DNA from 3 places in the Gilliamella sp. W8145 genome. Region 3 is predicted to be linked to each of the others. Evidence: riboswitches for the same ligand, from Rfam matches in the RefSeq annotation. Region 3 holds a riboswitch; each other region holds the start of a gene.
What was found. Region 3 has a riboswitch for thiamine pyrophosphate ahead of thiM (hydroxyethylthiazole kinase). Riboswitches for the same ligand answer to the same signal wherever they lie in the genome.
Positions count from the first base shown of each region.

Region 1: it holds a riboswitch for thiamine pyrophosphate, as region 3 does, so the genes downstream of both, H3T80_RS01835 (TenA family protein) here and thiM (hydroxyethylthiazole kinase) in region 3, are expected to answer to the same signal.
Region 2: it holds a riboswitch for thiamine pyrophosphate, as region 3 does, so the genes downstream of both, thiB (thiamine ABC transporter substrate binding subunit) here and thiM (hydroxyethylthiazole kinase) in region 3, are expected to answer to the same signal.

Region 1 is NZ_JACFRC010000001.1:417,072-428,487, forward strand. It holds gene H3T80_RS01815 (SemiSWEET family transporter) at 105-368, shown strand; gene H3T80_RS01820 (hypothetical protein) at 829-1,059, shown strand; gene H3T80_RS01825 (DUF1161 domain-containing protein) at 1,197-1,577, shown strand; TPP riboswitch at 1,709-1,798, shown strand; partial or broken gene H3T80_RS01835 (TenA family protein) at 1,919-2,512, shown strand; gene asnA (aspartate--ammonia ligase) at 2,582-3,574, opposite strand; gene allD (ureidoglycolate dehydrogenase) at 4,144-5,193, opposite strand; gene H3T80_RS01850 (carbamate kinase) at 5,246-6,148, opposite strand; gene allE ((S)-ureidoglycine aminohydrolase) at 6,189-6,968, opposite strand; gene H3T80_RS01860 (MFS transporter) at 7,120-8,364, opposite strand; gene allC (allantoate deiminase) at 8,377-9,603, opposite strand; gene fdrA (acyl-CoA synthetase FdrA) at 10,017-11,416, shown strand, end outside.
Region 2 is NZ_JACFRC010000001.1:988,901-1,000,316, reverse strand. It holds gene H3T80_RS04530 (putative quinol monooxygenase) at 1-144, shown strand, start outside; gene argS (arginine--tRNA ligase) at 204-1,937, opposite strand; TPP riboswitch at 2,099-2,207, shown strand; gene thiB (thiamine ABC transporter substrate binding subunit) at 2,248-3,246, shown strand; gene thiP (thiamine/thiamine pyrophosphate ABC transporter permease) at 3,260-4,840, shown strand; gene thiQ (thiamine ABC transporter ATP-binding protein ThiQ) at 4,818-5,513, shown strand; gene H3T80_RS04505 (hypothetical protein) at 5,993-7,489, shown strand; gene H3T80_RS04500 (hypothetical protein) at 7,751-8,053, shown strand; gene H3T80_RS04495 (hypothetical protein) at 8,079-8,486, shown strand; gene cptA (phosphoethanolamine transferase CptA) at 8,714-10,420, shown strand; gene dinB (DNA polymerase IV) at 10,501-11,416, shown strand, end outside.
Region 3 is NZ_JACFRC010000001.1:3,456-14,871, reverse strand. It holds gene gutQ (arabinose-5-phosphate isomerase GutQ) at 79-1,041, shown strand; gene aroK (shikimate kinase AroK) at 1,226-1,747, shown strand; gene H3T80_RS00075 (SPOR domain-containing protein) at 1,814-2,635, shown strand; gene H3T80_RS00070 (Dam family site-specific DNA-(adenine-N6)-methyltransferase) at 2,685-3,506, shown strand; gene rpe (ribulose-phosphate 3-epimerase) at 3,548-4,225, shown strand; gene H3T80_RS00060 (phosphoglycolate phosphatase) at 4,218-4,913, shown strand; gene trpS (tryptophan--tRNA ligase) at 4,937-5,932, shown strand; gene trkA (Trk system potassium transporter TrkA) at 6,057-7,418, shown strand; TPP riboswitch at 7,469-7,570, shown strand; gene thiM (hydroxyethylthiazole kinase) at 7,631-8,410, shown strand; gene thiE (thiamine phosphate synthase) at 8,420-9,061, shown strand; gene thiD (bifunctional hydroxymethylpyrimidine kinase/phosphomethylpyrimidine kinase) at 9,073-9,867, shown strand; gene H3T80_RS00030 (hypothetical protein) at 10,074-10,919, shown strand; gene H3T80_RS00025 (heavy-metal-associated domain-containing protein) at 11,222-11,416, opposite strand, start outside.

The DNA.
Region 1 (11,416 bases), 410 kb from region 3:
TATTTACATAAAATTGTCTAAAAGCTAGGTAGGACAAGGTTTAATTCGCTGATTATCTATGATAGATTAATTTCTCCATTCACATTTAAGCAGGCAGGTTGATCTTGAATCTTTCCCCTAAAGCTTTCCATTATTTAGGCGTCGTTGCAACGATTGCATCATTAGGCATGTATGTGTCATATATCCCACAAATTATCGACAATCTTCATGGTTTTAAAACCAATCCAACTCAACCATTAGCAGCAGCAATTAACTGTTCATTATGGGTTTGTTATGGATTATTACAACCTAAAAAAGATTGGCCGATTGCTATAGCTAATTCCCCTGGTGTTTTGTTTGGTTTAATTGCGTTTTTTACGGCATTGTAAATATATTGTTATACTTCTTTGTATTATTTCAATACAGCATAATTTAAACCTTATGCTGTATTTTTTTATCAAAATTTTATCAAATTGTTAGATGATTTCTGTTGACAAATATAGAGTATTTATTTTCAAAAATAGGTTTTTATATTGCAGATTAAATTTTAACCTTGAAGTTAAATTAATAAATATCAATCAGTTATAGAGTTATCAACAGGTTTGTTAAATACTTATCAAATAATTAAGTGAATAATTCACAAGTTAGTTTTGAATAAATGAAAAAGTTTTGTTTGTGTTATTTGATTCAATCATTGTCATCTATTTGCGATTCGATTATATTGGAGATCCGGCTGTTTATTAAACAGAGTTTATTTTTTAATACTCTTTTATATTGAGTGGTGATGTTATTAATTTAGATGTCGACTTAATCGTATGAGCGTTAAAGATATAAAATAAGGAAATCAAAATGACTAACATTAATCTTTCTGACGATTTAATAAAAGATTTTATCTATTCTATGTACCGTAAAGAAGTATTATTAAATTTAAAAGGGGTTGTTTTGACTGATGAAGATCGTAAACAACTTCATGAAAAAAGAGATTTTGTTAATCGATTGTCTGAAACTGAATTAGCCGATATTCGCTGTTGGGTTTTAGATAAATTGAAAGTACTTGAAAGCCAGCATAAGCAAGATTAATCGGTTAGAATCTTGTGCTAACTTCATTAATAAATTGATAAAATTTATTTATCATATTGCTTATAACGATATGGACAGTTTTATCAATCGTTTTACAATGCAACAAGACTTATTATTTATAATTTATAGGAAAGGGTATGAAAAAGTTAGTCGTGGTTTTATTGTTAGGTCTTCCAATGGTTGCCGCTGCTTCTAATTGTGAAGAAATTAGTGCCAGTATCGCTGAGAAAATCAAAAACAATGGTGTTGATGAAAACAGTTTTCAATTAAATTTAGTTCCATCAGAACAAGCTGAGCAAGGCGTTGCAGGTAAAATTGTCGGATCGTGTGACCGAGGTCAACAAAAGATTGTATATATTCGTTCACAAGATAATTCGGTAACAACTGAAGCAAAACAACAAGAGTCTTCAATTTCTAATCAGCAAGCCGAAAAAGCTGAATTAGAGAAATCTTCTCAACAAGAAATAGTAGCGCCATCTTCAGAAGATAATCAGCAAATTGACTCGAAGACAGAATAATTACTGATTATTAGCTACAGTTATAGAAGATCTATCGGTTAGTTAATGAAGAACATTTGAATAAATAGTAACGGCTAATAAACTATTATTTTTACAAAAATTGTTAGTTATTTTCTGAGCTATTATTCATCTGTATTTATCCGGGGTGCCTTAGGCTGAGATTATACCCGTTGAACCTGATTCGGTTAGTACCGACGAAGGGAGTATAAAACACGCTTTTCTGCAAGTCTGTTGTACTCCTTAATTACTAATTTTTATAAAAAGGAGTCGTCATGTCGTCATTTTATTCACTTATTCAATCATGCCAAAATGATTGGAATAACTATATTTAACATGAGTTTATTCAAAAATTAGGTAAAGGTACAATAGATGTTGCCTACTTTCAACACTATTTAAAACAAGCTTATCTTTTCCTTATCAATTTTTCCTGAGCATGGGGATTAGCAGTGTATAAAAGTCATGATCTGGCTGAAATCAAACAATCTTTAAATAACTTGAAAGCAATTGTTGAAGTTGAACTAGACTTACATATTGAATATTGTAAAAAGTGGCAAATAACTGAGAACGAACTTAACCTATTAACTGAAGCCAAAGCAAATAGTGAATATACGGGTTATGTATTGGATGTCGGATTACATGGGGATATATTAGATTTGCATATTGTATTAGCGCCTTGTTTAATTGGTTACGGTATGATTGCTGATTGGCTAACCAAACAACATTGGTATGATGCTAACAACAATAGATATAACAGTTGGGTTAACATGTATGCTAGTAAGGAATTCCAACAAACAATGCAAAATGAAATTGCGTGGATTGATCAGCGCTTAGTAAATTTAGATGCTAGTCGCATTGAACATTTAACAAAATTATTCAGGCAAGCAACTAAACTTGAAATTGGTTTCTGGCAAATGGGATTAGATAAAAGTATTTAAATAATAAGCATACTTTACCACTCTGGGTAAAGTATGCTGAATTTGAACTATATTTAAACAATGTTTAAACTAAAGTAGTTTTGAATAATCTTGTTTGGTGGCATCGTCCCAAACACTTGCTTGTACTTGGCCAATATGTTGTTGCTGTAAAAGTAACATGGTTAATCGTGATTGGCCAATTCCACCACCAATTGTTTGTAAAAAATCACCATTAGCTAATGCTTTATGCCATGCATATTGAAGGCGATCTTCATTATTAGTCAGTTTTAATTGTCGTTTTAAGGTTTCTGGATCGACACGGACTCCCATTGATGAGATTTCAAAACCACTATTTAGCACAGGATTCCAAACTAAAATGTCACCATTTAAGCCTTTTGAACCCATTTCATTATCACTACTCCAATCATCATAATCAGGAGCACGTACATCATGTTTTTCATTATTTGATAATTCACCACCAATACCAATTAAAAATACGGCGCCTAACTCTTTGGTAATTGCATTTTCACGCTCTTTCGGTGATAAATTTGGATAACGTTTTAACAGCTGTTCACTATCCATAAAGGTAATTGTTTCGGGTAAAAAACGTGATAAATGATATTTTTCAGAGACTGCTTTTTCAGTCGCTTTAATCGCACTATAAATTTTTTCAACCGTTTGTTTTAAATAAGCTAAATTGCGATCTTCGGGACGAATCACTTTTTCCCAATCCCATTGATCAACATAAACAGAGTGAATAGGCGAAAGTTTATCTTCATCCGGGCGCAGAGCCTTCATATTAGTATAAATGCCTTCACCAACAGGAAAATTGTGCTGACTTAACGTTTTACGTTTCCATTTAGCTAGTGAATGAACAACTTCGAATTGTGCATTAGGAATACTTTTAATATTAACTTGAACGGCTTTTTCGGTACCTGACAAATTATCTTGAACGCCATCACCAATTTGACTCAATATTGGTGCTTGAACTTCAATTAATGATAGATTATTTGCTAATTGCTCGGCAAAAAATTGTTTAACAAAATTGATTCGTTGTTGCTGCTCTTTAAATGATATTGTCATGTTTAGTCTCGAAATATAAAAAAATTTGTGTTGTTAAATTAAACTAGAAAGCAGAAATATGCAAGTTTAGTTAACTGGCTTAAACTAAAGATCAAAAACTATCTCAATTACTTCTAAAATATATTTTTACTAATAACTATTTATGATGTTTTTACAAACTAATTATCTTTTATCTATTGCTAATAATTAGTGTCAGGACCACTTAGTTATTAAATCAGCTTACACTAAACATAAAAGTTTATTGTTAGCCAATCAGTTTGGTGTGTTTTATTTAACGACCTTAGCAACGTGCTGATAACTGAGTGAAATTAGCATGGCAAACAAGGATGTTTGGCAAGGCTGTGTTTTGTCAGGAACAAATCACCCCCGGTGCGTTAATAGCGAACGCAGGCGGAATGCAGTCACCTAGTGACCACTTGCGTGGTCGCTGCAAGAGTTGGTAAAGAATAGTTGCGTAAACCCTCTTTACTCGGACGTAATCGCCATTTAAAAATAGCCACCAAATAACAAAACGTCCGAAACTCAGCGAATATAAAAAATTTGAGGAGAGGGGTTTTTAAACCTCGATACTATTCCGCAAATTTATTTTTATGATCATATCGATTATAGTGAATATCATCGCTAATTAAATAGTTATAAATATCATCAACAATTTCTATACCATTTTTTTGATAATCGGCTTCACGTTTTCTGCTTCGTTCTCCTGGGAAGAAGACTTCACTATTACCTTTGGCTGGTTTAGTTTGTTTTAGTTGGTCTAGCATAGTAGACATACTTTGTTTAAATATATCAAGGCCAATAAAATATTCAGGATTGATAACAATATGCAGATGGCCAAGGTCACGGCCTTTGGATAAATCAGCATACATGGATGAAACATTTTTACCAAATGGTAAGCCAAGTAATATGCCAGAAAGTACGTCAACCATCATCATTAATCCATAACCTTTAGCATCGGCAATCGGTAATAGAGCATTTACTTTATAAGGATCAGTAGTTGGCTCACCTAATTCATCAACCGCCCATGTAGCTGGAATTTGGGCACCTTTGGATCTAGCATATAATACTTTTCCCCAAGCTTGAACAGTGGTTGCCATATCGAATGAGACAATTCGCTCGTCATTGGTGGGAGCAGCAAATGCAATAGGATTGGTACCAAAAAATTCTTCAGCGCCGCCATATGGGACTGCCATTGGATCAGATTGGCACATGGATATGGCGACTAAGTTTTGTTTGGCAGCCATCTCGGTAAAATAGCACAGTGAACCACTGTGTGACATTCGACGAATCCCTACTACTGCAACACCATTTTTCTTCGCTAATGCTATCGCTTTGTCCATACCGAACTTAGCAGCAACTAATCCACAACCATTATCAAAATCTAAGATTGCTGACGAAGGGCCCGTCTCCTTATAGGTGACATTAGGATAAGGAGTCATGCCGCCTTTGGCAATCCGTTCAGCGTAATATTCAACTCGTACGGCGCCGTGTGAGTGAATACCTCTGGCATCGGCAAATGCCAGTGCATCTGCGGCGATATCGGCATGCTCTTGAGTTAATCCAGCTTTATGTAACTTTTTGGCAATCAAGTTATGTAGTGTTTGTCTGTCTAATCTCATATTTAAACTCCTGTCCAATGTATCTATCCGTTACTGCTGAGTTTTATAGGTGCTATTGGCTGATAATGGTACCTTTGGTTTTTGCTAATAGCGATTCAATATCAGTTAAGTTACCGATATAAGCGGTGTTACCTGTTTGCTCAACAAATTCAATCACTGATTTTATTTTTGGTCCCATTGCGCCATCATCAATAGCCATTGGTTGTATACGTTTGGTATCGACTTTTCCTAAAGCTTTTTGTTGTGGCGTACCCCAATTTTCATACACTGCATCTGTATCGGTTAATATCATTAGATGGTCAGCTTTTAATTCAATAGCGAGTTGTGCTGCACTATGATCTTTGTCAATGACAGCTTCAACACCTTTATAACCAGTATTATCTTTTATTACAGGTATACCACCACCACCGTTACAGATAACGATAGTATTCTGGCTTAGCAATTCTTTAATAGTATCAAGCTCGATTATTTTTTTCGGTTTTGGCGATGCCACAACTCGACGAACATATTTACCATCTTGCTTGAATTGCCAACCATATTGATTTTGTAGATTCTGTTGTTCTTCTGGTTTATATACAGGACCAATATATTTGGTTGGATCTTTAAATGACGGATCGTTATTGTCGACCTCAACTTGGGTTAATACGCAGGCGACTTGGTTGATATTTTCATATTGTTGTAAGCTGCGTTGTATCATATAACCTAACATGCCTTGGGTTTGTGCAACTAGGACATCGAGAGGATAGGCTGGCACGCTTGGATAACTGGCATTTTGTAAGGCAAGTAATCCTACTTGAGGCCCATTGCCATGGACAATTACCAGTCGATATTTATTGGCTAATTTTGCAATAAATTTGGTGGTGCTGTTGATATTTTGATATTGGTTATCAATAGAAAGTAATTCGTTTCGTTTTGAAATTGCATTACCACCTAGTGCAATAACTATCAGTTCCATATGGTATCCTTTGAGATATTTAGCTAATATAGTTTTTTGTTTAGATATTTACATCGCGATGACAATCTTTGGAATAGATATAACTCAAAGGCTGTTGGCCTACCGCATAACAAGCTTGCAATGCATAAGCACCCATAAAGATATAATCATCCTTTTTTACTGGAATCCATTGATTATCAAGTAGGTACATTCCTTCACCGCTGAGTAGGTAGGCGCCATGCTCTTGTACATGAGTCTCAATATAGCCATGGCTGGCACCGGGTAAAAAGGTGAGAATGTGAAAGTTCATATCAAATCCGAGCTCTTTAGGCAGTAGGTCTTGAATAAATACGTTATTCATATTTTCATAATTAACACGTTCTAATTGCTCAACATGATTGACAATAATTCGTGTTTGGTAACCTAAAATAGGATTGTAGCGACGCTTATATAAAAATAAACGTGATGAAGAAACTAAATTTTGTAAGTAAAGTTTAACGCCAGCAGGGCAATAGATATATCCGCCAGCATGGAGATCATATGATTGTTCATTTGCTTTAACCTTGACTTCACCTTCAATCACATAAGCAAATACCTCAATACCATCATCACCAAATCCTTGTAAGTTATGACCACCTTGATACATGGTAACCAGATAATCAACAAACGAAGCGCCTAATTTAGGGGTAGCTAAGATAGTTATGTCACAATTTTCAAAACCAGGAATAATATTTTTAACTAAACCATCTGGAGGAATTAAAGCGAAGTTTTGACGTTTGATAACTGCGCGTGATGCTAATAGGTCTTTTGGGTAACCGGTATTATTATTGATATATCCCATAATGATCTCCTTGGAACATATAATGTTCGGTCTGCTATGGTTTTTAGGTGCAACGAGCGTGAACCTAAAAGCATAACTTGGTGTACTAATTTTTAATTGGTCGACCATTTACTCGGGCTATAGATCGATAAATAGTCGACATTTTGCGCAATCAGTAAGTTATATGTTTACGCAAATTAATTAAAAAGAATAACGCCGTTGCAATGATTAATATTGCTATAGCAACGTAAAAACCAGTAATTTTGGTACCGGTTATATCCGCTAGTAAGCCTGTCAACGGTGGTGCAATAACGGATGAACTCATACCAAAAAAGTTAAATACACCAAATGCAGTGCCATAACTGTTTTTTGGGGCAATGTCAGCAACGTGAGAAATTAAAATCGGTTCAACTACAAATTTGCCAAACAATCCATATAAGATTAAGCCGATTAGCAACAATGTGATGGTAGCTGATTCGACCGCCATTAACAGTGTTACCGCTGAAAGCAGCTCTAATACGATAATAAACATCAGTCGTTTAGATCTAAATTTATCAGAAATTTTGCTGATAACTAATGCACCAGGAATAGCAGCAAAGGCAACCAATGAGGATGCTGAACCAACACTACCGCCAGAAAAACCCCGTTCAGTTTCAAGAAAGTTGGGTAACCAACTTACTACCATGTAATAGCCATAACAAGTGGCAAAATACATGATATAACAAGCAACCATTGGGCTTGTAAAAAAGCTGTGTTTCTGTTTTGTTGCTGTTTCGGTTACGGTTTTATGTTTTTGCTGTTTGTTGTGTGCGATAACAGTTTTAATCGATGGCTCTTTAATAATTATGGCAAATCCAGCTATTAAAGCGAGAGTTAATGCTGCAATAATGAAGAGCATATATTGCCATGGCATATCTAATGATTTAACTAAAAAGCTGGTGGATAGTAAACAAATCCCCATACCTAATGCTGCACCAGTATTGATAATTGCCGAGGCAAAGCTACGATGTTCAGCAGGAATATTTTCTGCTGATAGTGACCATGCAGAACCATAATAAGAACCACAACCTAAACCAGCAAGTAAGCTACCGATATAAATCATCATCATCGAATGAGCATTACCAATTATTACCGCTGCAATAGTGAACAAAATAAAGCCTGGAATAACCACGGCTTTTTTACCATATTTATCGACTAAGATCCCTGCTGGAATTTGCATCAAGGTATAAGAAAAAAAGTAGCAACTAGCAATTAATCCTAGTTCAGTGTTTGATTGTGGGCCTACAGTTTGTTGAATTTCCGGAAAAAGCGCCGCTAAAACAGGGCGATATATCCACATTACTAACCAACCAAGGAATAATAAAGCAACGATTTTATGCCAGTACTGAATGCCACCTTTTGTTTCTATTGTTGTCATTTTACTTCCTTATTATTCCTGATAAGCCAATTGGTAAAGCGCATAGGTTAATGCTTTTATGCCTTCGACTAAGTCTTCAGTTTTAGTATCTTCTGCTGGATTGTGGCTTATACCTTTGATACTTGGAACAAATAACATGGCGGTAGGTACTCGTGGTGCAAAAATCTGTGAGTCGTGACCAGCACCGCTGTGCATAACACGATAGCTAAGGTTTTCTTGTTGACAGATATCTTTCAACATTTTGATTAATTGATCATCCATTGGGATTGGCACTTCATCCATCCAACGATTTATTTCGATCTCAAGACCGAGTTGTTTAGCGATACCGAGCATATCGGCTTCCAATTCTTCAGTGAATTTTTTAAGTTCAGCTTGATCAGTATGACGACAGTCTATCGTAAACATCACTTCACCAGGCACCACATTAACTACATTGGGTTTTGGATCAACATGACCAAAGGTTAATACTAATGGATCGCCTATCTTGATCGCTTTATTGATAGATTCGTGGCAAATTCGGCTAAAGGCATAGATAGCATCTTTACGGTAACTCATTGGTGTGGTGCCTGCATGATTGGCTTCACCAACTAGGCGAACATTATAACGGCGTTGGCCTACGATGCTGGTAACAACACCAATGCTTTTTTGTTCTCTTTCAAGCACACCACCTTGTTCGATATGAAGTTCTAAAAAGGCTTTGATATCAGTTCGTGCTTTTTGGCTGTTAAATTTAAAACCACAGCTGCTCATAGCATCAACAAACTTGATTCCATTATTATCTTGAATTGTGGCTACATCGTCATTGTTCGCTATGGCAAAGACGTTTTTACTTCCCCAAAAGACATAAGGAAAACGGCTACCTTCTTCTTCGGCCATTGAGATAAGTTCTAAACTGCGTAATGGTTGGCCATAGTTTTCTTTTAAATATTTCATGGCAAGCATAGCTGCAATAATGCCTAATTGTCCGTCAAGTTTTCCGCCATTTACGACCGTATCAACATGGGAACCAGACATAATCACCTGTTCTTTATATTTGCTACCTTCAAATCGGCCATATAAGTTTCCTACATCATCAAAATAGGTATCCATGCCGATTTGCGTAAGTTTTTCTTTAAGCGCATTTTGGGCAGCCAGCCACTCAGTAGTATAAAGTAATCGTGTTGTGCCACCTTGTTCTAAACCACCAAAACTGGATATCCATTTAACTGCATCAGCAACATCATCATATAAAATATTCATTAATATTTACCTATTTTTTAAAACTCGCCATCCATTATTAACATCAATCATGATTAATATTAACTACACATATCGTATTGTTTCGATATTCAGGATCATTTTAAACGTTTTTTTATATTTGTTTACCATACTATTAATAGCAAATAATAATGTGATCAAACTAGCTTTTTTATGTTTGTGAAATTTAATTAAATTAATTAGTTACTATTATAAAAAATTTTTTAACAATCTTTTATAATACTGATTTTAAATAATATTATATTTTTGTTATTGTAATTGTTTTGTGATGTATAAACTGCTTATTACTGATTTTTTCCGTAATATATAAATACAATCTAATTGTTAAATTTTTATAATGAGCTTAATGAGGTTCAAAATTAACAGCATTTATCATATTTGAGAGGCCTGTTCTCATGATTCAATCTTTTATAAAAAAGGGAAGCTTTCAAGATTCCGTCAGTTTGATGTTGATATCAAAAAAACTCAGTAATCTTGATGAGGTTGATGAAGTATCTGTCATGATGGGTACTCCTGCCAATAAGTCTTTATTAACCGCAACTGGTTTTTGGAGTGATAATTTTAATGATGCTACACCAAATGATATTTGTGTGGCGATTAAAACCAACGATGATTCTACAGATGTTGTCGAGTTAATCAGTCAACAACTTGAAGATGCTTTAAAAAATATTGCTCAAGCTCAGCAAGGTGGCGCAAAGCTGCTCAAAGCCAGACGCCTAGCCAGTGCGACCAAAAAATTATCTGATGCCAATTTGGTTTTAATTTCGATAGCGGGTGAATATGCTGCTGAGTTAGCCGATCGCGCTTTAGATGATAATAAAAACGTTATGATCTTTTCTGATAATGTATCAATTGAAGATGAAATCCGTTTGAAAACAAAAGCAGCTGAAAAAGATTTAATTGTCATGGGCCCAGATTGTGGGACTGCATTTATTGCTGGTGCTCCATTGGCGTTTTCCAATGTTGTTCCAAAAGGAAACATTGGGGTAATCGGTGCATCTGGCACCGGTATTCAAGAGGTGGTTTCGCAAATCGCTTTATTAAATCAGGGAATTACCCAAGCTATTGGTCTTGGAGGACGTGATTTATCTTTAGAAGTTGGGGGAATTAGTGCACTCACAGCCTTAAAAATGTTAGCGGCTGATTCCGAAACTCAAGTTATTACCTTTATCTCGAAACCTCCTGCGGAAAGTGTCAGGGAAAAAGTTATTTCGGCTATGAAGTTAATTGATAAACCTGTAGTAGCATTATTTTTGGGCTCTAAAATTGATAAACCTAAAGATGATAATATCTATTTTGCCAGAACATTAGATGAAGCTGCTCGATTAGCCTGTTTATTAAGCCCAGTCGAAGCAATAGCAAGTAATTTACCTAATTTAGCTAACAAAACTATTACAGGATTGTATACTGGCGGAACGTTAGCCTCAGAAGCGGCAATGCTGTTGGCAGAGGAACTGAATCTAACAACAAGTCATCATCATGATAAAGGGGTTATGTTAGAGCAAAATGGCCATAAAATTATCGATTTAGGTGATGATTTCTATACAGTAGGTAAACCTCATCCGATGATCGATCCTTCAATCCGCGAAGATGAAATCGCTCAACTCGGCAATAAACCTGATGTTGGTGTATTACTTATTGATTTAGTAATCGGTTATGGTGCAAATGCTGATCCTGCCGAATCAGTAATTTCTGGTTATCAAAAAGCTTGCGCTAAACGTGACGATAATCATCCATTAATTGCTATCGCAACTGTGACCGGCTCTGAACAAGATCCTCAGCGCCGTAGTAAGCA
Region 2 (11,416 bases), 990 kb from region 3:
ATTTATATAGTAGTAGAAACGTGGCAATCACAGCAGGCGATTGACTTGCATAATACAACGCCATATTTAGTTGAATTTGCTAATTTTGCTAAGGAGCGTGTTGATGGATTATCGATTTGTATAGCTAAACAGGTTGATGTCTAAGCGGATAAATAAACACCAATAAAACCACCGATATTTAATCATATCGGTGGCAAATAAGCTTACATTTTGTCAACGGTTTTAATGCCAAGCATATCTAAACCCGTTTTAAGCGTTTTGGCTGTTAATAAGGCCAGTTTCAATCTGCTAACTTTTAAACTTTCATTTTCTGCGGCCAAAATAGGGCAGTGTTCATAAAAACTTGAAAATAGGGTAGCGATATCATACAGATACGCACAAAGAACATGTGGCGTACCTTCGGCGGCAACAGTTGTGATTGTTTCATCAAATTGATTCAAACGAATTGCTAATACGCGTTCCTTTTCAGTACCTAAATCGATATGACCATCTAGATTGTCTTCATTGATATTTGATTTTTTAAATACTGAAAGTACACGGGTATAGGCATACTGTAAATAAGGCGCTGTATTGCCTTCAAATGACAGCATATTATCCCAATCAAATACATAATCAGTCGTTCTATTTTTGGATAGATCAGCATATTTAACCGCACCAATGGCAACTGCATCAACCACTTGAGCCAGCTCGGTATCAGAAAGATCAGGATTTTTGCTTTTAATTAATGTTGCTGCTCGCTCAGTTGCTTCATCGAGTAAATCATTTAGTTTAACGGTATCACCTGAACGCGTTTTAAATGGTTTACCATCTTTACCTAACATCATACCAAACATATGATGTTCAAGTTTTAAAGATTCTGGGACATATTTTGCTTTATGCACAATCGCCCAAACTTGTTCTAAATGTTGGTGTTGGCGTGAATCGGTATAATATAAAATACGATCCGCGTGTAGCGTTTCATAACGGTATTTTGCACAGGCAATATCGGTTGTTGCATAAAGATAACCACCATCTCGTTTTTGGATGATAACACCCATTGGTTCGCCTTCTTTATTTTTATACTCATCTAAAAACACAACGATAGCGCCTTCACTTTCAACGGCTAATTTTTTCTGTTTAAGATCGGCAACAATGCCCGGAAGCATACTGTTATAGATACTTTCACCCATGGTATCTTCTAGTGAAAGTGTGACATTGAGTCGTTTATATGTGGCAATATTTTGCGTCATGGTAATATCAACCAGTTTTCGCCACATTTCACGGCAATACTCATCACCACCTTGAAGCTTAACGACATAATTACGGGCTTTTTCAGCAAAGACTTCATCTTCGTCATAATGTTTTTTTGCTGCACGATAAAAAGATTCTAGATCCGATAGATCCATATCGTTGGCCTGTTCGTTTTGCATTTTTTCAAGGTAAGCGATTAACATACCAAATTGCGTTCCCCAATCACCAACGTGATTAGCTCGAATCACATTGTGGCCAAGAAAATTTAAGACTCTAACACTCGCATCACCAATAATCGTTGAGCGTAAATGACCAACATGCATCTCTTTTGCTACGTTTGGTGCTGAGTAATCAACCACAATAGTTTGTGGTTTAGCCGGTAAGGTGATATTCAATTTATCGCTACTTAATGCTACTTCGTTCTGCTCGGCAATCCAACTATTTTTTAAAAAGATATTAATAAAACCCGGTCCAGCAATTTCTACTTTATCGGCAATATCTTCAATATCCAGATGTTGTAATACTTTTTCTGCCAATGCGCGTGGTGGCATACCCAATTTTTTAGCGGTAGCCATGATACCATTTGCTTGATAGTCACCAAATTGAACTTTGGCTGATTGCTTGATTAAAGCATCACAGTTTTTATCTGCACCAGCCATAATCATTGCTTGCGAAACTCGTTGCGTTAATAGTTGTTGAATGTTCACATTGTACCTAATCAATAATCATAAAATGAGGCATATAATACCGACAAACACAACAATTGTCACTGATTGCCTGTAATCTTACCTTGTTTTAATTTGTCTAAATTTGTATTTATCAACACATCGCCTGTTTACAATTCTATTTGCTACCACTAAACTACTCATCGTTCTCAACGGGGTGCCCTGAAGGGCTGAGAGTGTCAGAAAAACTGACATAACTCGTCGAACCTGAACTGGATAATGCCAGCGGAGGGATTTGAGTTATTATATCTGCTCAAACCTTTTGTCTTTTACACATTACTTTGGAGGCAAAATGTTTCGTAAAAACTTTTTACTATCTGTTATATTTTCATTTTCACTATTTAGTCATCTAGCTAATGCACAACAACCAACTCTAACCGTTTATAGTTACAATTCATTTATGTCACAGTGGGGGCCGGGTGAAACAATTAAAAAAGGCTTCGAAGCGCAATGTCATTGCCAACTTGATGTTGTCACATTGGGAGATGGCGTATCTGTTTTAAATCGCATTCGCCTTGAAGGCGACAAAACAAATGCTGATGTTATTTTAGGATTAGATAACAATCTATTAGCACAAGCCAAGCAAGCGGATATTTTAATTCCGCATCAAATTAGTAAACCCGATAACCTCAATACCGATTGGTGGGATGATAGTTTTATTCCTTACGATTTTGGCTATTTCGCTTTTATCTATAATCAAGATAAGATTAAAAATCCTCCTCATTCATTACATGAATTGGTCGAAAACCAAGCTAATTGGAAAATCATTTATCAAGATCCTAGAACCAGCACTCCAGGACTAGGTTTATTGTTTTGGATGAAAAAGGTCTATGGTGACGAGGCGGCAAATGCATGGCAACAAGTGGCTAAACATACGGTCACAGTAACTAAAGGTTGGAGTGAAGCCTATGGTATGTTCTTAAAAGATGAGGCGGATTTGGTATTAAGTTATAGCACATCGCCGATAGCACATATTATTAATGAAAATAATCATAACTACGCCGCCGCGATTTTTGCTGAAGGTCACTATCGCCAAGTCGAAGTGGCTGGCATCATTAAATATAGCCAAGAAGCTGATTTAGCTCGACAATTTTTACGTTACTTGCTAACACCTGAGATACAACGTCAATTTGCTGAAAAAAATGTGATGTATCCAATTATTAAAACCGATCTACCCGATGCTTATAAGCAAATTAATACCATTGATAAATCGCTAGAATTTACACCGGAAGAGATTGAAAAACATCAAAAAGGTTGGATTCGTGAGTGGCAGTCAGCAATAAGTAAATAGTTAAGTATTATTAATGTTAAAATTCAGATCGTTATTACCAGGTATCAGTGCTGCTAGTTTAATTTTAATCATATTAAGTTCAGCACTTCTCGCTATCTGGAAATTTGCCTTGCAGTCAGGAAATTTAAGCATCTATTTTGATAGTTACATATTGCATATTATATGGATAACTTTTTACCAAGCTGTATTGTCGACATTATTATCACTAATCGCAGCCATATTAATGGCTAAGGCATTATCTTTAGTGGATTTTAAAGGTAAAAAGTTGTTATTGAAGATGATGCCTATTACCTTTATATTACCAACACTAGTTGTTGTGACTGGTTTACTATCGGTTTACGGGCGACAAGGTTTATTATCAAGTATCTGCCAAATATTACACATACCATTCTCATTTTCAATTTATGGTTTACACGGCATTTTATTGGCACATGTATTTCTGAATTTCCCTTATGCCTGCTGTCTATTTTATCAAACCTTACAAAGCGTACCTATTGAACAAAAACATTTAGCTGCGCAATTAAATTTTAGCAATGTAACTTTTTTTAAAATTATTGAATGGCCATTACTGCGTAGACAAATATTACCTATGGCGGCATTAATTTTTATGTTATGTTTTTCAAGTTTTGCCATTGTTTTAGCATTAGGTGGCGGGCCTAAATATACCACGCTTGAAGTTGCTATTTATCAAGCAATTCGTGATTTTGATCTGTTACAAGCAGCATTACTTGCCTGTTTACAACTAGTTTGTTGTATTGCCTTCATTGGATTAATGCAAAAGATAAACAGAATCGATAAAAAATTAACGGTAAACTTTACTCAAACAGACTATCGTTTACCTTTACCCAAAGGATTAAAAATTGTTAGTTCAGTGCTAATTTTGATCGGTGGATTATTTATATTGTTACCTATGCTGACTATCCTGTTTCAAGGTATCTATTTCTTTCAATTCTCATTGTTGACCTTTTCATTACAGCAAGCTTTACTTTTTTCAATCATTATTGCTTTTGGTTCATCAATTATTGCCATGATACTGGGGTTACTATTACTTTGGACCAATAGTCGATTACTGATAAATAGACAACCTCGATTGAGTAATGGACTATTATTAATTGCATCACTTATTCTAGCCATATCAAGTATGGTATTGGCATCAGGATTATTTTTATTACTATTTGACTATAGTAATAATGCCATTTTTATCTGCTTATTGATGATGGTTTGTAATGGATTGATGGCGTTACCATTTATTATAAAAAATCTTGCCGTACCAATGTATGATATTACCGCTCGATATTGGCGACTCACCCAATCACTGAATATCAATGGTTTAACTCACTTTTATTTAATTGATTTTAGAGGATTAAGAAGAATAATATTGATGAGTTTTGCATTTGCTGGCATATTGTCATTGGGCGATTTTGGTGTAATTGCCTTATTTGGTGGGCAGTCAGTCACCACTTTACCTTATTATTTATATCAACAGATATCGCATTATCATTACAAAGAAAGTATAGTAACAGCGGCAATTTTATTAATTTTATCATTTAGCTTATTGGTTGTTATGGATTATGATCGAACTTCAAAATACTGAGTATCAATATGATAACTTCAACATGCACTTTGTGCTTAATATTGCCGCTAAAGAAAGAGTGGTCATTGTTGGCCCAAGCGGTGCAGGCAAAAGTACATTACTCAGTTTAATAGCCGGATTCATTTTTCCCAATGGCGGACAAATCATTCTCAATCAGCAAAATGTTACTACCACTTTACCGGGTAAACGGCCGGTATCGATGCTATTCCAAAACAATAATTTATTCAGCCATCTTACCGTCGAACAAAATATAGCGTTAGGTATTAAACCATTATTAAAACTTAGCCGTGCAGAACAGACAATAATTGGTGACATATTAGTGCGTGTCGGATTGGAAGGCTTTAACCAACGTTATCCCGAACAACTTTCAGGAGGTCAACGGCAACGTGTTGCACTGGCACGCTGTTTAATACAACATCGTCCAATTTTACTCCTTGATGAACCATTTTCTGCGCTTGACCAAGCATTACGTTTTGAAATGCTAGCTCTTGTTAATCAAGTTTGTAGCGAATTCAACCTTACTTTAATGATGGTCTCGCATTATTTGGATGATTCTCTTCACCACTTCTCACGTTGCCTCGTTATTGATAATGGAAAAATTATTTTTAATGCAGCTCCAAATCAGCTTAATGAAAATCAAAAGATAGCGGAGTTATTAGGTATTGAAAGTTAGGATTTTAAGTTGAAAAAGTTGAGGAGAGTTTTTTAAATAATTAAAAACTGTGATTTAGCTGGTTATCTTACTAATAATATTTACAAAATTTAACAATTTAGCCTCAAAAAGTGGTTGCGAGTTTTTTTTATGTCTTTATAATTTTAAACAATTTTAAGTAGGATTATCGATCATTATTTAGTTAATCAAACTAACAATTGAAGATAAAATATCAAATTAAACATAAAGTTAATTGACAGGATGTCGAATATGCATTATAATTTTAAACACCAAACACCAAACACCAAACCTGCTCAACCTATAATTTAATTTCAGCTAATTACCTCAATTCAAGTTTACTTTTTCACGATAGTTTATCTTTTCACAGAAAATCCAAGTTAATATCTAGTCTTAGTCCATATCAATTTAGCCAAAGAACAAAAAAAACAAAACGCTGTTTAGTTCAGCCTTCACCTTGTAAAGGTTTCATAGCAAATACAATGCGTTGTATTTTTGCTTTAACAAATTCTTCATTATTATCCGTTTGTTTATCTCTGGTTAAACCGTTTATTTATATTTTATTTATTTTATGCTTTTTAGGCGTCAGTCAAAAAAGCCTAGCACTCACAGCACATAGTATAAATGTCATTATTGGTAATAAACCGAAAGTTGTCGATATTGAAGGGGCATCGAAAAAACATGGTTTTACTGTTAATGGTGTTTTATATAGTTCAAATACCAATAACTTAAGTGACACACAAATCAATCAGTTTGATGGTAATTTAACAATTAAGGACTTTATTATTAAGGATTATGCAATGAATGATTTAGATGTGACGGCTAATTATGATGATACCGATGGTGATGGCATTCGCAATAACACTCCGTTCACCGTAGAAAAAACAACCTATAGTTGGTTTGATAATAAAGGGATAAAAATCGAAAATAATGAAAAAATAATTGGTTGTGGTAGTGACATTTCCATGCCGTTAACTTTAACTATTACAACGAAAGTAAAAACCTATTCCGAATATGGTGTTCCTAATGAAAGCGAATATGTTGATATCACTCAAAAATATAAAATTATGGCTAAACCTGACATTTGTTATGCAAAACCAAATCAGATGATAACTTTTCCTACTATGACATGGGGAAGTGCCCGTCCAATTGAATACCAAGGTAGGATAGAATGTATTTTGACGGGTTATGCTGATAATGAATTTGAATTATCTTTGGATGAAGATTTTGTAGATCTTAGAGTGACAAGAGGTTGGAATTTTGATAATTCGAGAGTAAGAAATAGTTATTGCGGTGGTGGTTATAATGCGAATGTTTTTGATCCAATTAATGGTTTTAAAGTGTCAGCTTCTCCTCATTTCCCTACCACTGGTTTTCCAGGAGCGAAATTTCAATTAGTTATGACTGGTCATCAAGAGGATTTTGATTATAACGTTTCCGCAAATCCTAAAGATAGTGTGGTTGTTGATAAAGCGGGTAATGTTATGTTGAAAAAAAAACCAATAGGACTGGTGACTATAACCGCGAAGTTCAAGCATAGTGAACAAATACCCGAACAAGTCTATTCATTTAATTTATCAGGAGTTTGGGCTGTACCACATGGTCAAGGAGATAATCATTATACATATGAACAAATAGTACATTTGTGTGGAGGGGAACAAAATATACCTTCACGGGCAGAAATGTCAAATTCCCCGAATGCACCAGCTTCATGGACGAAATACCCACTGGCATGGGATGCATTTACTCGGACGATAGGTGAGGGATTGTTAAGTGAATGGGGAATGTCAACTAAGTATAGTTACCCGGATTCTGACTGGCCAAGAAGTGGATTACTTTGGTTTTATACAAGAGATCAATATGATGTATCATCAGATATAGCTAAAGGTTTGTCTGATCGGTTTGCTGCTGACGCATGGATTGGGCAAATAGGTGTTTGGGCCTACGCTCAACAACTAAGAGGCGTATGTATTCAATAAGAGAATAATATTAATAAAATACAATGTGGATGAATTTTAGTAATAATTTTCGTAGATGACTTTAATACATGGAATGAAATACGTTATTAAACAGTTGGTTAAGTGTCTAATAGTTAATGCATTTTCGAAAATATGGATTTTAGTTAAAAGTACTTATCATTTGAAACTTTTATTTATAAATTATTCCTCATAAAACCATCTTTTTCGGATGGAGGTCGTTATTGGCGTCATATTGGTGGAGGATTATTTAGTGAATTGGGGATGTCAATTAAATATAGCTATCCCGATTCTGACTGGCCGGACAGTGGATTACTTTGGTTTTATACAAGAGATCAATATGCAGTATCATCAGATATAGCTGCAGGCTTATCTGATCGGTTTGCTGCTGACGCATGGATAGGACAAATACAAGTTTGGGAAAAAATCAGTCTTTACGAGCGGTCTACAAAGAATAAATACATATTTAACTTAATATTACTATTAGAAAGTTTTAGTATAATTGTTACAAATAAAAAGGGTAGTAATGAATTTTATTCAAAAATTAGAAGAACAATCACAATTTGAAGGTGTTTTATGATTTAAAGAAGGGGTGTTTTTACGTGCATATAATCAAGGCGTGTATATATTAACTGAATTGCTAGGTTATCCATTTAAAGCTCGGGTGATAAAATTAAAAACACTTAAAAATAAATTGATAACGACCAGTACATTTCCACTCAATACACTAGCAAAACGGCTATCTAACGCTAATTTAACTGAATTTGGGGTAAGTTATCCGTATGCTTATAATCATGAAAGTTATAGTTTGTGGTTTCAGCGACATTGCCATGAAGAGAGCTTTGCAAACGAAACGGCAATAGCCCGCCGTGAGCCATTGAAAATGCGCGATCGGCGGGCGTCGGCGCTAGCGATTAAAAAATGCACTATAGAGAAAAATACTAACAGTATCTATCTAAAATTAAATCAAAAACAAATTAATTATCTTTCAAATTGGTAACAAGGCTGTTATTCGCTTGAAGTAGATTATGCATTTATCCGAAGTTTAAAAAATAAACTTAATTCTTGATCTAAAAATGATGATATTTATTATTAATATAAATCCAATCTATCCAAATTATTAGTATATTATTTAGCCGCTTTTCGTGGCTTTTATTTGCACTTAAGGTTTTGTTAATCTGATTTTGTTAGTTTAGTGACCATTATTAATTGTGAATAATGGTAACTATGCAAAAGTTAGATAATTCTGCAGGCTTTAATTGGCGTTCATTGATCTATGTAATTTTATTTTTTTGTTACTTTTCTTGTAGTTTGCAACTCTATATTGTTTTCTCTGGACATGCTAATTTTATTGGTTTACGCGATTCAATTATTTACAGCATGATTTGGTTGGTACCGGTATTATTTTTCCCTCGTTATACAAAAAAAATTGCTACTGTTTATGGCATTATAATTGGGGGATTATCATTAATTTCTATTGGTTATTTCACCATATATCGACAAGAGTTTTCACAGAGTGTTTTTTTTGTAATGGCCGAGTCCAATTATAATGAATCACATGAGTTTATCTCTCAATATTTAAGCATTAAGTTAGTTATAGTATTGCTGATCTATATTTTGCTTGGTTTTTTTCTATGGCTTAAAGTCAAACCTATTTATGTTAAAAATATGACTAAATGGTTAGTGTCTATATTCATTGTTGTTTATGCATTAATGCCGCTTTGTATTGGTGTTGTAATAAAAAAAATGTCATTTGCACAAGCCACTCAACATTTACAAGAACGTATGGAAACTACAGTGCCGTGGCAATTGATCAACAGTTATTTAGCATATCGTTCACAATTGTCGAATATGGAGAATATTTTAAATCATTTGCAAACATTGCCTAAGTTTGAAAACTTAACGGATGCTAATGGTGATACACCAAGAACATTAGTATTGGTGATTGGTGAATCGACTACACGTAATCGTATGGGGATTTATGGTTATGAACGCAATACTACACCGTTGATTGAACAATTTAAGCAAGATAATCCTGATTTTGTTGTGTTTAATGATGTGGTTTCATCAAGACCTTATACTATTGAAATATTACAGCAAGCCCTAACTTTGGCTGATGAACAAAATCCAGATTTATATCTTAGCAAACCATCTCTTATTCACCTTATGAAGCAGGCTGGTTATAAAACGTTTTGGATCACTAATCAACAGACGATGACAAAACGTAATACGATGTTGACTATGTTTTCTAAACAAGCTGATGAACAGTTTTATATGAATAACGATCGTAATCAAAGTTCACGACAATATGACTCATCGGTATTTGAACCATTTAAAAAAGTATTACATGATCCTGCTGAAAAGAAATTTATCGTCATTCACCTGCTTGGTACGCATATGAAATATGAATTGCGCTATCCTCAAAGTACTGATTATCAGCGTTTTAATAATAGATCAGATTTAGCATTTAAACTAGATGATGATAAGTTAAAGGTTTATAACAGTTATGATAATGCAATAACCTATAATGACTTTGTAACAACCAAACTATTTAATTTATTTAAAGATAGTCAGGAAAATGGTTTTATGTTGTATTTTTCTGATCATGGTGAAGATGTTTATCAGACCCCTCCGCATGATATTCTAGGTCGTAATGAAAAAGCGCCTACTAAGGTGATGTATACTGTACCATTCATGCTATGGCAGTCACCAAAATGGCTAGCTAGTCATCCTAATAACTATCAGTCCTATGTGAATAGAAAATTCAGTACTCAAGACTTGATTCATACTTGGTCTGATTTAGCTGGGCTTAGTTATAAATCCTATGCTCCAGAAAAAAGTATAGTAAATCCGAAATTTGAACAACCAATTCGTTGGATTGGCGATCCTCATGATAAAAAAGGCTTAACTGATTTTGATAAGTTAACTAAATAATAGTGAGTAATTTGCAGATAAAGTTAAGGTGTGATATTGTATATTTATACAGTTATTTTTTTAATGCTATTACACCTATTATGCGAAAAATTATTCATGTCGATATGGATTGTTTTTATGCCGCTGTCGAAATGAGAGACAATCCCCGTTATCGCAATATTCCTATTGCGGTAGGGGGTGATCCGCGTAAGCGAGGTGTGGTATCAACTGCAAATTACTTAGCTCGTCAATTTGGTGTCCATAGTGCTATGTCCATGGCACAGGCAATTAAGCTCTGTCCTAATCTTAAAGTTATCCCCGGTCGACATGCTGTTTATAAAGAAGTTTCTAATCAAATTCAGCAAATCTTTAAACGATATACTCAAGCTATTGAAACTCTCTCCCTTGATGAAGCTTATTTAGATGTGACTGATTGTAAGCTTTTTCACGGCTCAGCTACTTTAATTGCTCAAGATATCCGTCAAGCGATATATAAAGAACTCGAACTCACCGCTTCGGCAGGTGTTGCTCCACTTAAGTTCTTAGCCAAAATAGCTTCTGACATGAATAAGCCTAACGGACAGTATGTAATTACACCTGAACAAGTAGGGAGTTTTATTGAGCAGTTACCGCTAAAAAAAATTCCTGGTGTGGGTAAAGTAACTGAGAAAAAGCTAACTGAATTGGGATTATATACTTGTAAGGATGTGGTCAATTATGACCTAACAAAATTGCTTAATCAGTTTGGTAAGTTTGGTCGAATTTTATATGAACGTTGTCAAGGTATAGATGAACGTGAAGTTTGTAATGACAGACAACGTAAATCCGTAGGTGTAGAGCGTACTTTAGTTGATGATATTCATAGTTGGGATGAGTGTTTAGCTCAATTTGAACCGTTATTTGATGAACTCGAAAAAAGATTAAGCAAAGTTCGTGCTGATTTATCGATTGCAAGGCAAGGTGTCAAATTTAAATTTGATGATTTTCAACTGACAACCCAAGAGCATGTATGGTCAA
Region 3 (11,416 bases):
ATAATCTGATTAAATATAATCATAAAATTGATTATAAATTTAATTTTTGTGTAAATTTAATTCTATAGGCAAGTAAACATGGATAAATTGTTACAATATGGTCGAGAACTTCTTGAACTTGAACTTCACGAAGCACAAAAGTTACCAGCACGGCTTGGCAAAGACTTTATTAAAGCTTGTCAGTTCATTTTGTCCACCAAGGGAAAAGTTGTCGTGTCAGGTATTGGTAAATCAGGACATATTGGAAAAAAAATCGCCGCTTCATTAGCTAGTACCGGTAGTCCGGCTTTTTTTATGCATCCCTCAGAAGCGCTACACGGTGATTTAGGCATGGTAACTGAAAACGATGTAGTAATTTTGATCTCTTATTCTGGTCGAGCAAAGGAGTTTCAATTTATTTTACCAATCCTTGCAGCCATGAATATTCCGGTTATCGCTATTACTGGTGGACTTGATTCGCCACTTGCGACAGCAGCACAAGCTGTATTAGACATTTCAATTGAGAAAGAAGCATGCCCAATGGGACTTGCACCAACCTCAAGTTCAACCAATACATTATTAATGGGTGATGCATTGGCTATTGCCGTTATGCGAGCTCGTGGTTTTAAAGAAGAAGATTTTGCTCGTTCACATCCTGCTGGTAGTCTAGGCGCTAAATTGTTAAATCACGTAAAAGATATTATGCGTAAAGGCGATTTAATTCCTAAAGTTTCACAATCAGCAACGGTACTCGATGCGATGTTAGAATTAAGTCGAACGGGTGTAGGATTAGTGGCAATATGCCAAGATGATAATAAAATTGTTGGCGTTTTTACTGATGGGGATTTGCGTCGTTTACTATTAAAACATGGTACACTACAAGACAATATTATCGAAGTAATGACCAGTCCAGGACATCAAATACCGGAAAATTGGAAGGCGGTCGAAGCCTTAAAAACATTTAATGATCATAATATTACAGCTGCCCCAGTAGTCAATAATCAAGGTGAATTAGTTGGTGCACTTAATATTCATGACCTACATCAAGCGGGGATAAGTTAACTGATTAGTAAATACCTGTTGCAAAATAGGGCTATCTATTGAGATAATTACCGACCTAAATTTTTGTCGTTAGACGGAGATCCAAGAAAGTTACACAATTCAAAGGCAAAATGATGATAAAAATCATTGCAAATTGATATTGTGTTGTAAATTTTAACCAAAATTAATAGATGATGAAACTACAATGGCAGAAAAGCGAAATATCTTTCTAATTGGCCCAATGGGGGCAGGAAAAAGCACAATAGGCCGACAAATTGCACAACAGTTAGGCATGGAATTTTTTGACTCTGATCAAGAGATTGAAAAACGTACAGGTGCTGATATTGCATGGATCTTTGACTTAGAAGGTGAAGACGGATTCCGAGCCAGAGAAGAGAAAGTCATTAATGAATTGACTGAAAAACAAGGTGTAGTACTTGCTACCGGTGGTGGTTCAGTACTATCGAAAGAGACGCGTAATCGTTTATCAGCACGCGGTATTGTCGTTTATTTAGAAACAACAATTGAAAAACAAATGGCAAGAACACAAAAAGATAAACGTCGTCCTTTATTACAAGGTGGCAATACCCCTCGCGAACTTTATGAAGAATTAGCTCAGGAACGAGATCCTCTTTATGAAGAAATTGCTGACATCACAATTAAAACCGATGAGCAAAGTGCTAAAGGTGTTGCTGGATATATCATTGATAAAATAGAACAAATTTAAATAATTGATCGATAAACCATGGTTGGTTATAAGGCATTAAACCTATTAATAGGTTAAGGAGTTAATATGCGTGTAGATAAAGATGATCGTTATATATCAGAACAATCCAATAAGCCGTCTACGCCCTCATTTAGTATTGCCAATTTTTTTCAGCATTATTCGAAAAAGAAATTGATAATTATGGGGTTAACTATTGTTATTATTGTCTTATTAATTAGCGCAATGTTATTGCGTTCGTCAAAACCCAAAACACCTACCCCACTAACTCCACCTGAAGTTAGCGGTGTTTCGACGATGCAAGAACCTGAACCAACCATAACAACGCAAGCCAATGACGTTGCAACAGATACAACTCAAGGTCAAGCATCTAGTACGGTACCAGCGCCTATGGCGCCGGCACCAATTACCGATGTTAATGAACAACAAAACAGTAGCGAATTGACCGGTAATAATGGTAATGGAGCCAACAGTCAACCTTTACCAGAGAGTAAACCTGAGTCACAGATTGACCAGAATACTCATCAGGATAATAATTTATCGCATAATAATGTGAATAATAGACCAACCTCGCCGAACAAGGTTGAATCTAAAGCAAATAATAACCTGACTAAAATTGACAAAATAAAGAGTAATCAGTTTTCGATTCAACTTAGTGCATCAACTTCGCTTGAAGGTTTAAAAAAATTGGCAAAAAAACATAATTTAACCAATTACCAAGTTTATGAAACTAAAAGAAATAATGCCAAATGGTTTATTTTAGTTAATGGTACGTATGATTCTGCTGCTGAAGCTAAAAAAGCAATCAACTCTTTACCTGATGCACTAAAAAAAGATAAACCTTGGGTTAAATCTGGCGCAACGATTAATAAAGAAAAATCGGCAAAATAGTAAAGGATATCGTTCATATATCCTACCAATGACAAAATAGGAGTTTCCGTTGAAGAAGCGACGAGCCTTTTTAAAGTGGGCTGGAGGAAAATATGAGCTTGTAGACACTATAAAACGGTATCTACCGGAAGGTGAACAACTCATTGAGCCCTTTGTAGGCGCTGGTTCCGTTTTTTTAAATACTAACTTCAAAAGTTATATTTTAGCTGATATCAATCATGATCTAATTGCACTATTTAAGTTATTACAATCCAATCCGGAGCAGTTCATTAATGATCTTAAATTACTATTTAATGATCAAAATAATCAGGCTGAAGCATTTTATCAACTACGTGACGTGTTTAATTATAGCAAAGATCAATATTTGCGATCGCTTTTATTTGTCTATTTAAATCGTCACTGTTACAACGGCCTATGTCGTTATAATAATAGTGGTTTATTTAATGTGCCATTTGGCCGTTACAAGACTATTTATTTCCCGGAAAGGGAACTCTATTTCTTTGCCAAAAAGGCACAAAATGCTGAGTTTGTCTGTACGCCTTATCATAAAGCGATGAAAATGGCGAAACGTAACTCAGTTATTTATTGTGATCCACCTTATTTATCACCTAATGAAACAGCAGGTTTTACCGCCTACTATTCTAATAATTTTGGGTTTGATGAACATCAAAGGTTGTCACAATTAGCGGAGCAAATTGCCTATAAAAAAGAGATTCCAGTTCTGGTATCAAATCATGATACTCACTATACCAGAACGTTATATAGTAAAGCGCGCCATCTTTACCGAGCAGAAATGCGGCGCTCAATTAGCTGCGCTGGCGAAGGACGCAAAAAAATTGATGAAATATTGGCCTTGTACCAAAAATCCTAAGCTATTTTTAAGTATAAGGTGTTTATGAGTAGAGGTATGTTATGAATGAATTTATTATTGCACCATCAATACTATCCGCCGATTTCGCTCGTCTTGGTGAAGATACCCAAAAAGTATTAGATGCAGGAGCGGATGTTGTCCATTTCGATGTGATGGATAATCATTTTGTTCCCAATTTAACAATGGGTAGTATGTTTTGTAAGGCATTGCGAGACTATGGAATTAGTGCACCAATTGATGTCCATTTAATGGTTTCTCCAGTTGAAGAGCTAATTACCTCTTTTGCCAAAGCTGGAGCAACAAACATATCTATTCATCCTGAAGCGACAATTCATCTAGATCGTTCATTACAATTAATTAAAGATCATGGTTGCAGTGCCGGTATTGTGCTTAATCCGGCAACACCACTTGACCATTTAGACTATGTGATGGATAAAGTTGATATTATTTTATTGATGGGTGTTAACCCAGGTTTTGGTGGTCAATCATTCATCCCAGCAACGCTTAAAAAGTTGCAGCAAGTTAAACAACGCATTATTGATTCAGGTAAAAATATTCGCCTAGAAATTGATGGCGGTGTAAAAGTAGATAATATAGCTGAAATTGCCAAGGCAGGAGCCGATATGTTTGTTGCTGGCTCAGCGATATTTGGTCAACCTGACTATAAAACGGTAATTGATGCAATGCGTAAAGAGTTAGCAGGAGTAAAACATGGCTAAATTAGATGATATTCAAGCTATCGCTTTTGATTTAGATGGAACATTAGTAGATAGCGTACCTGGACTTGCTTTAGCAACCCAGAAAATGTTGGCAGATCTAAACTTACCAACAGTTACCAATGAACAAGTTAAAAACTGGGTAGGTAATGGTATTGATGTGATGCTTGAACGCGTTTTCAAAGCTATTGATATTAATCCGTCAAAAGTATATTTTGCTGAAGCTAAACAAATATTTAGTCAGCATTATGATAAGGTTATGGATGAGCAGACAACACTGTTTCCTTATGTAAAACAGACCTTAAAAGCTCTTTATGAAAATCATTACCCTTTAGCTCTTGTAACTAATAAACCGGCACAATTTTTACCGGGATTACTAAGCTCATTAGGTATCAAAGAGTATTTTTCATTAGTACTCGGCGGTGGTGATGTAATTAAATTAAAACCACACCCTGCTCCGCTTTATCAAGTCATGGCAACATTGGGATTATACAATGATCAGTTATTATTTGTTGGTGATTCGAAAAATGATATTACCGCTGCCAAAAATGCTAATTGCCCTACTGTTGCGTTAAGTTATGGTTATAATTATGGCGAATCAATTGCAACAAGTGAACCCGATTTTTTATTTGATGATTTTCAAGATATATTAACCCTACTACCTCAGCCAAAAGCTGATGCAAAAAAATAATAAGTTAAAATTAGGAATAAATTATGAGTAAACCAATTGTATTTAGTGGCGCTCAGCCATCAGGAGAACTAACATTAGGCAACTATTTAGGTGCTTTAAAGAATTGGGTGTCTTTACAAAATGAATATGATTGCGTTTATTGTATCGTCAATCAACATGCGATCACGGTACGCCAAGATCCTAATAAGTTACGTAAAGCAACACTTGATACATTAGCACTTTATCTAGCCTGTGGTATTGATCCACAAAAAAGTACTATTTTTGTGCAATCCCATGTGCCTGCACATGCTGAATTAGGTTGGGCATTAAACTGTTATACCTATTTTGGTGAACTTAGTCGTATGACACAATTTAAAGATAAATCTTCTCGTCATTCAGAAAATATAAATGCCGGGCTTTTTGATTATCCAGTGTTAATGGCTGCCGATATTTTGTTATATCAAGCTAATTTAGTTCCTGTTGGTGATGATCAAAAACAACATCTTGAACTTTCTCGCGATATTGCTATACGTTTTAATGCCCTTTATGGCGATATCTTCACTGTTCCTGAACCATTTATTGCTAAAGTTGGCGCACGGGTTATGTCGTTACAAGATCCTAGCAAAAAAATGTCTAAATCAGATGAAAATCGCAATAATGTTATTGGGTTACTTGAAAATCCAAAAGATGTCGAGAAGAAAATTAAACGGGCAATGACCGATTCTGATGAACCACCTGTCGTACGTTATGATTTAAAAAATAAAGCGGGTGTATCAAATCTGTTAGATATCTTAACCGGTATTACGGGTAAACCTATTGCTGAACTTGAGAAAGAATTCGAAGGTAAAATGTACGGCCATCTAAAAACTGAGGTCGCAAATCAAGTTATTGATATGTTAACTGGTTTACAAGCGAAATATCATCAGTATCGTGATGATGAAAATTATCTTCTGAAAATTATGCAAGAAGGTGCACAAAAAGCTCGTGCAAAAGCAGAGCCAACGTTGAAAAAAGTTTATGACGCAATTGGTTTTGTATAGTTAACCGTAAAACTAGATTGCAATTAACGCTAAACAATATCAATTGGCTTTAATGACTAAAAGGATTATCGTTTTTATTAATGATAAATGCCGTTGAAGCCTTTTTGATTATCATAGGTTAGTTATGAAAATTATCATTCTTGGTGCAGGTCAAACAGGTAGTGCTCTTGCCGAATATCTGGTTACTGAAAAACAGAACGATGTGACAGTTGTAGATGAAGATCATGACAAATTGCAATCATTGCAAGAACGTTTTGATTTACAAGTTATTTGTGGAAAATCATCTTATCCACAAGTATTAGAAAGTGCTGGTGCAGAATCTGCCGACATGTTAGTCGCTGTTACCAATTCTGATGAAGTCAATATGATGGCTTGTCAAATTGGGCATGTTATGTTCAAGATTCCTCAAAAAGTGGCACGAATTCGAGCGCCTGAATATAATGATGAAAGATACTCGTTTTTTAATAAGGATTGTATTAATATCGACCATATTATTGCCCCAGAAAATCTAATCACCAATCATATCAGCCAGCTAGTGCAATATCCTGGCGCACTACAATTTGCCTCATTTTATGATAATCGAGTCTGCTTAGTTGCCGTCACAGCTTACTACGGTGGTGCATTGGTGGGTAGTGAATTATCAGAGCTAAAAGAACATTTACCTCATGTCGAAGCTCGGGTGGTGGCTATTTATCGTAAAAATCGTTTTATTCGTCCGATCGGTTCAACCTTGATTGAAGCTGGGGATATGGTTTACTTTATTACCCCACCGCTTAACATCAAAGCGGTAACCAGTGAATTACAACGGTTAGAAAAGCCTTATAAACGAATAATCATTAGTGGTGGTGGCGGCATTGCTGTTGCTTTAGCTAAGCGATTAGAAAACGATTATCAAGTTAAATTGATTGAACGTAATGCCGAAAAAGCAGAACTAATTGCCGAGCAGTTAGTTAATACGACCGTATTACATGGTGAATCATCGGATCAAGAACTCTTATCGCAAGAACAAGTCGAACTTACCGATCTTTTTGTTGCAGTGACGAGTGATGATGAATCGAATATTATGTCATCAATGCTTGCCAAAAGGATGGGAGCAAAAAAAGTCATCGTACTTATTCAACGACAAGCTTACTTAGAACTAATTAACGATAGTGTGATTGATATTGCCATTTCACCACAACATGCCACTATTTCAGAATTACTCAGTCATGTAAGACAAAATGGCGTGGTAAAAGTTGTCTCACTACGGCAAGGTGAATCAGAAATTGTCGAAGTGATTGTTCGTGGTGATACTGAAAATTCTAAACTAGTAGGTAAAAATATTAACAGTCTAAAATTGCCTTCAGGGGCAACTATTGGTGCGGTGGTGCGTGGTGAAGATGTGATTATTGTTAATACCGATTTAATGATCGAAGATGGTGATCATTTAATCATTTTCTTACCAGATAGACGATCTATAAGCGATATCGAAAGATTATTACAATAGCTTGTATAAAATATAAACTCAGTACATAATAAAACTGTTTTTATTAATTGTTTTTTGACTCGGGGTGTTTTTTGTTACTACAAAAAACTGAGATTTTACCCGTTGAACCTGATCTGGCTCATACCAGCGTAGGGAAGTCTTCGTCTTAATTATCCGTTTTGACACATTCTTCCCTTAATATCAATAATAAATAAGGAAAGAATATGTCTACCATTCAGTTATTTCAAAATAATGATGCCATTCCCTTTATTGAGCAAGTTAAACAACAACGACCGTTAGTCCATTGCATTACCAATGATGTCGTACAGAATTTTACCGCTAATGTCTTATTAGCCATTGGAGCTTCACCAGCAATGGTCGTTGCTAAACAAGAAGTTGAAGACTTTGTAACTATTGCCAGTAGTTTATTAATTAATATTGGTACCATTGATGAGCACAGCGCAAATAGTATGTTGTTAGCTGCAGCAAAAGCTGAACAAACACAGACACCATGGGTACTGGATCCTGTAGCGGTTGGTGCGGCACTTAAATATCGCACTGAAATTGCCAAACAATTGATAACTTTTAGACCAAGTGTTATTCGAGGAAATGCCTCTGAAATTCTCGCATTGAGTGGTCAACAATCATCATCGAAAGGGCCTGATGGACTTGATTCTACCGATTCTGCATTAAATGCAGCAATACTATTAGCACAAAAATATCAAACCATTGTCGCAATAACAGGTGAGATAGACTATGTCACAGATGGTGAACAAATTTATAGCATTGTCGGTGGCGATATCGCTTTAACTAAAGTAACCGGTACCGGCTGTTCGTTATCTGCGATGGTAGCAGCATTTATTGCAACCTCTAGTGATCGTTTAACCGCTACCGCAACAGCTTGTTTTATGATGAAAAAAGCTGGTGAACTCGCTAACAAACAATCAGGTTTAGGCACTTTTGCTATGGCAATAATTGACCAACTTTCCCTATTTAAGCAAAATTACCAATAAGGATATTTGATGAAAAAGCAACTTGATTTAACTCTCTATTTAGTCCTCGATCCGTTATTATGTGGCGGTATAGATGGCATGGTCACTACTACCAAAATTGCCGTTGAGAATGGTGTTACCGCAGTGCAACTACGTTCAGAACAAGAATACTCTGGTAAAAATTGGTATGACGCCGCACAAGCGCTCAAAGAAGTGTTAAGCAGTACCCAAGTTCCGCTATTTATCAATGACCATGTTGATATTGCTTTAGCCATTGATGCCGATGGTGTGCATATAGGACAAAGCGATCTACCGGTCGACGTTACTCGACGCTTAATTGGCAGAGACAAATGGTTAGGACTTTCAGTTTCAAATCAATCACAACTAGAGAATGTTCCGTGGCATTTAGTCGATTATCTTGGCATAGGGCCTATCTATCCAACCGCAACCAAAAAGGATGCCGCAGCTGCGACTGGCATTGCTCAATTGAAAGAACTGGCTAAAGCGAAACAATGCCCTGCCGTAGCGATCGGTGGTATCGGCGTGAATAATTTAACCGAAGTAATCCAAACTGGCATTGAAGGTATTGCCGTTGTGTCGGCAATATGTGGACAAGCTAATCTTGCCAAAGCGACATCAGACCTAATCAGTAAAATAAAACAAGCAAAATAGGAAACCAAATCATGACAACAGTTGCATTAACAATAGCGGGCAGTGACCCTAGTGGTGGCGCAGGTATTCAAGCTGACTTAAAAGCATTTTCAGCACTTGGTGCTTATGGTATGTCAGTAATCACCGCATTAACCGCACAAAGTACGCAAAGCGTTAATGGTGTACATGCCATTCCCTCTCAATTTATTGAAGCACAGTTTAATACGCTGTATCAAGATATCTACATTGATAGTGTTAAAATTGGCATGCTAATGAATAAAGAGATTGTTACTACGGTTCATCAGCTATTAAACAATCATCCTATTGCCAATATTGTGCTTGATACCGTAATGATTGCTAAAGGCGGACATCCATTGTTAAAAGCTGATGCCATTTCTGCTATTCGAGATCTATTATTACCATTAGCCACAATTATTACCCCAAATCTACCTGAAGCTGCTGCATTACTTGATTGTAGTGAGGCAAAAAACGAAGAGCAAATGCAACAACAGGGGTATGAATTACTTAAATTAGGTTGTCAGGCAGTATTAATGAAAGGCGGACATTTGCCAAGTCAAGAAAGCCCTGATTATTTAATCACTCACAACAACGTCATCAGAATGACATCACCAAGGATCGCAACGAGAAATACCCATGGTACAGGTTGTACCCTCTCTGCGGCAATTGCAGCCTTATTACCGAAACATCATTTAGAAGATGCAATAAAACATGCTAAAAACTACCTACAAGGGGCTATTGAGCATGCAGATAGTTTAAAAATTGGTAAGGGAATTGGACCTACTCACCATTTTTATCAATGGTGGTAACTGCAAATTTTTACACTGAATAATTAAATATTTATTTTTCTACAAATGGTTATCCAAAATAGTAATTAAAAATATGGTTAGAAAAATTGCTCAATAAGTTATATTTGATAAGAAATAATATATTTTTAAATCATTTTAAATTAATTTTTGATATGAATTAATTTAAGATATAAATAGGATTAAAAAAATAATATTAAAAATATTAAATGGAATTAGTTGGTTATAATATGATTTGTATAAAATATCTTATCTCAGTTGTTTTGTTTTTACCTTGTTTAGTATTAGCAATTGACTTAGATGTTCTTAAGGCGAACATTGATAAATATGATGTTGAATTAAATTTTAAAGATGGCGGTGATCTCGATATTCTTATTGAGAATGAAGAAATTAACAATATAGAGTTATTACAAAAAAGATTGACAGATGATTTTTATTTTAAAATGATACTTTCCTATAAAAAAGGTCAAGGATTGAAACCAACAGGTTTAAATATTTATAGTAAAAAAAATGACCAATTATTTCAGACTATAGATAATTTGCAAGGATTTGACTTTTTAGGAGAATATTCAGTAGGTGCGGTTAACCATATAGATGATAGCTATCGTTTTGCACCAGATTTTTTTGATCACAATGGCATAGAAATAGACTACAATTTTGATGGTAATTATAATGATTTTTATATAGCCAGAGCCGTTGATGATATGGAAGATGGACCTATCATTTATCGGTACTATTCTTATGATGAGAAGAAAAAAGAGTTTGTTTATCTCAATTTAGATGGTCGTTACATCGATTTTGATCCCAGCAAAAAAATAGCAAAAAGGAAAAAAATTTGCGAAGTAAATAACTATTCTGCAGTTATTTTAAATGAAACCTATCGGTTTATACCTAAAAATGGCAATTATACTTTAACAAATTCAACCTGTATTTATAAAGAATACCAATTTTTTAGAAATTATGAGGGCAAAGATCCTAAAGTTTCCCGTCAATGTTCTCAGAAAGAAATGAATTTCTGTATTAACGAAAATGAACTTGATAAAGATTTTGATTAATTGCTGCTTAAATATAACTGTGAACTCACTATATTTTGATGAGCTATTTAAGACTAAAATGTTTGGTAATAGTTTTTTTTTATAAGCTATAAATATCAACCTGAATTCACTTGTTATAGATACGAAAAGGGCGCAAATGTTTTTTAGGTGAAGGATATATTAAATTGACACACAGATATACTTCATCAACAATCCAAGTCGATGAAGTATACAAAAACTGTTAATAGATGATTTGATAAAAATACTCTCTAAGCTTTAGGCGATAATCATAATCGTCTAAAATTTAATAACGCTAAATACTGTTAATAAGCAATACCGACAAACTCAAATCCCGCTTCATTAATTGCCGCAATTGCCGCTTCTTGCGAGATAGTACCTCCGTCAATATCAACTTCATGCTTAGCTAAATCAACAGTAACTTTTGCTTTAGGATCAATATCATTAATTGCTTTAGTAATGGTTTTAACACAATGTTGGCAACTCATATTATCAACTAT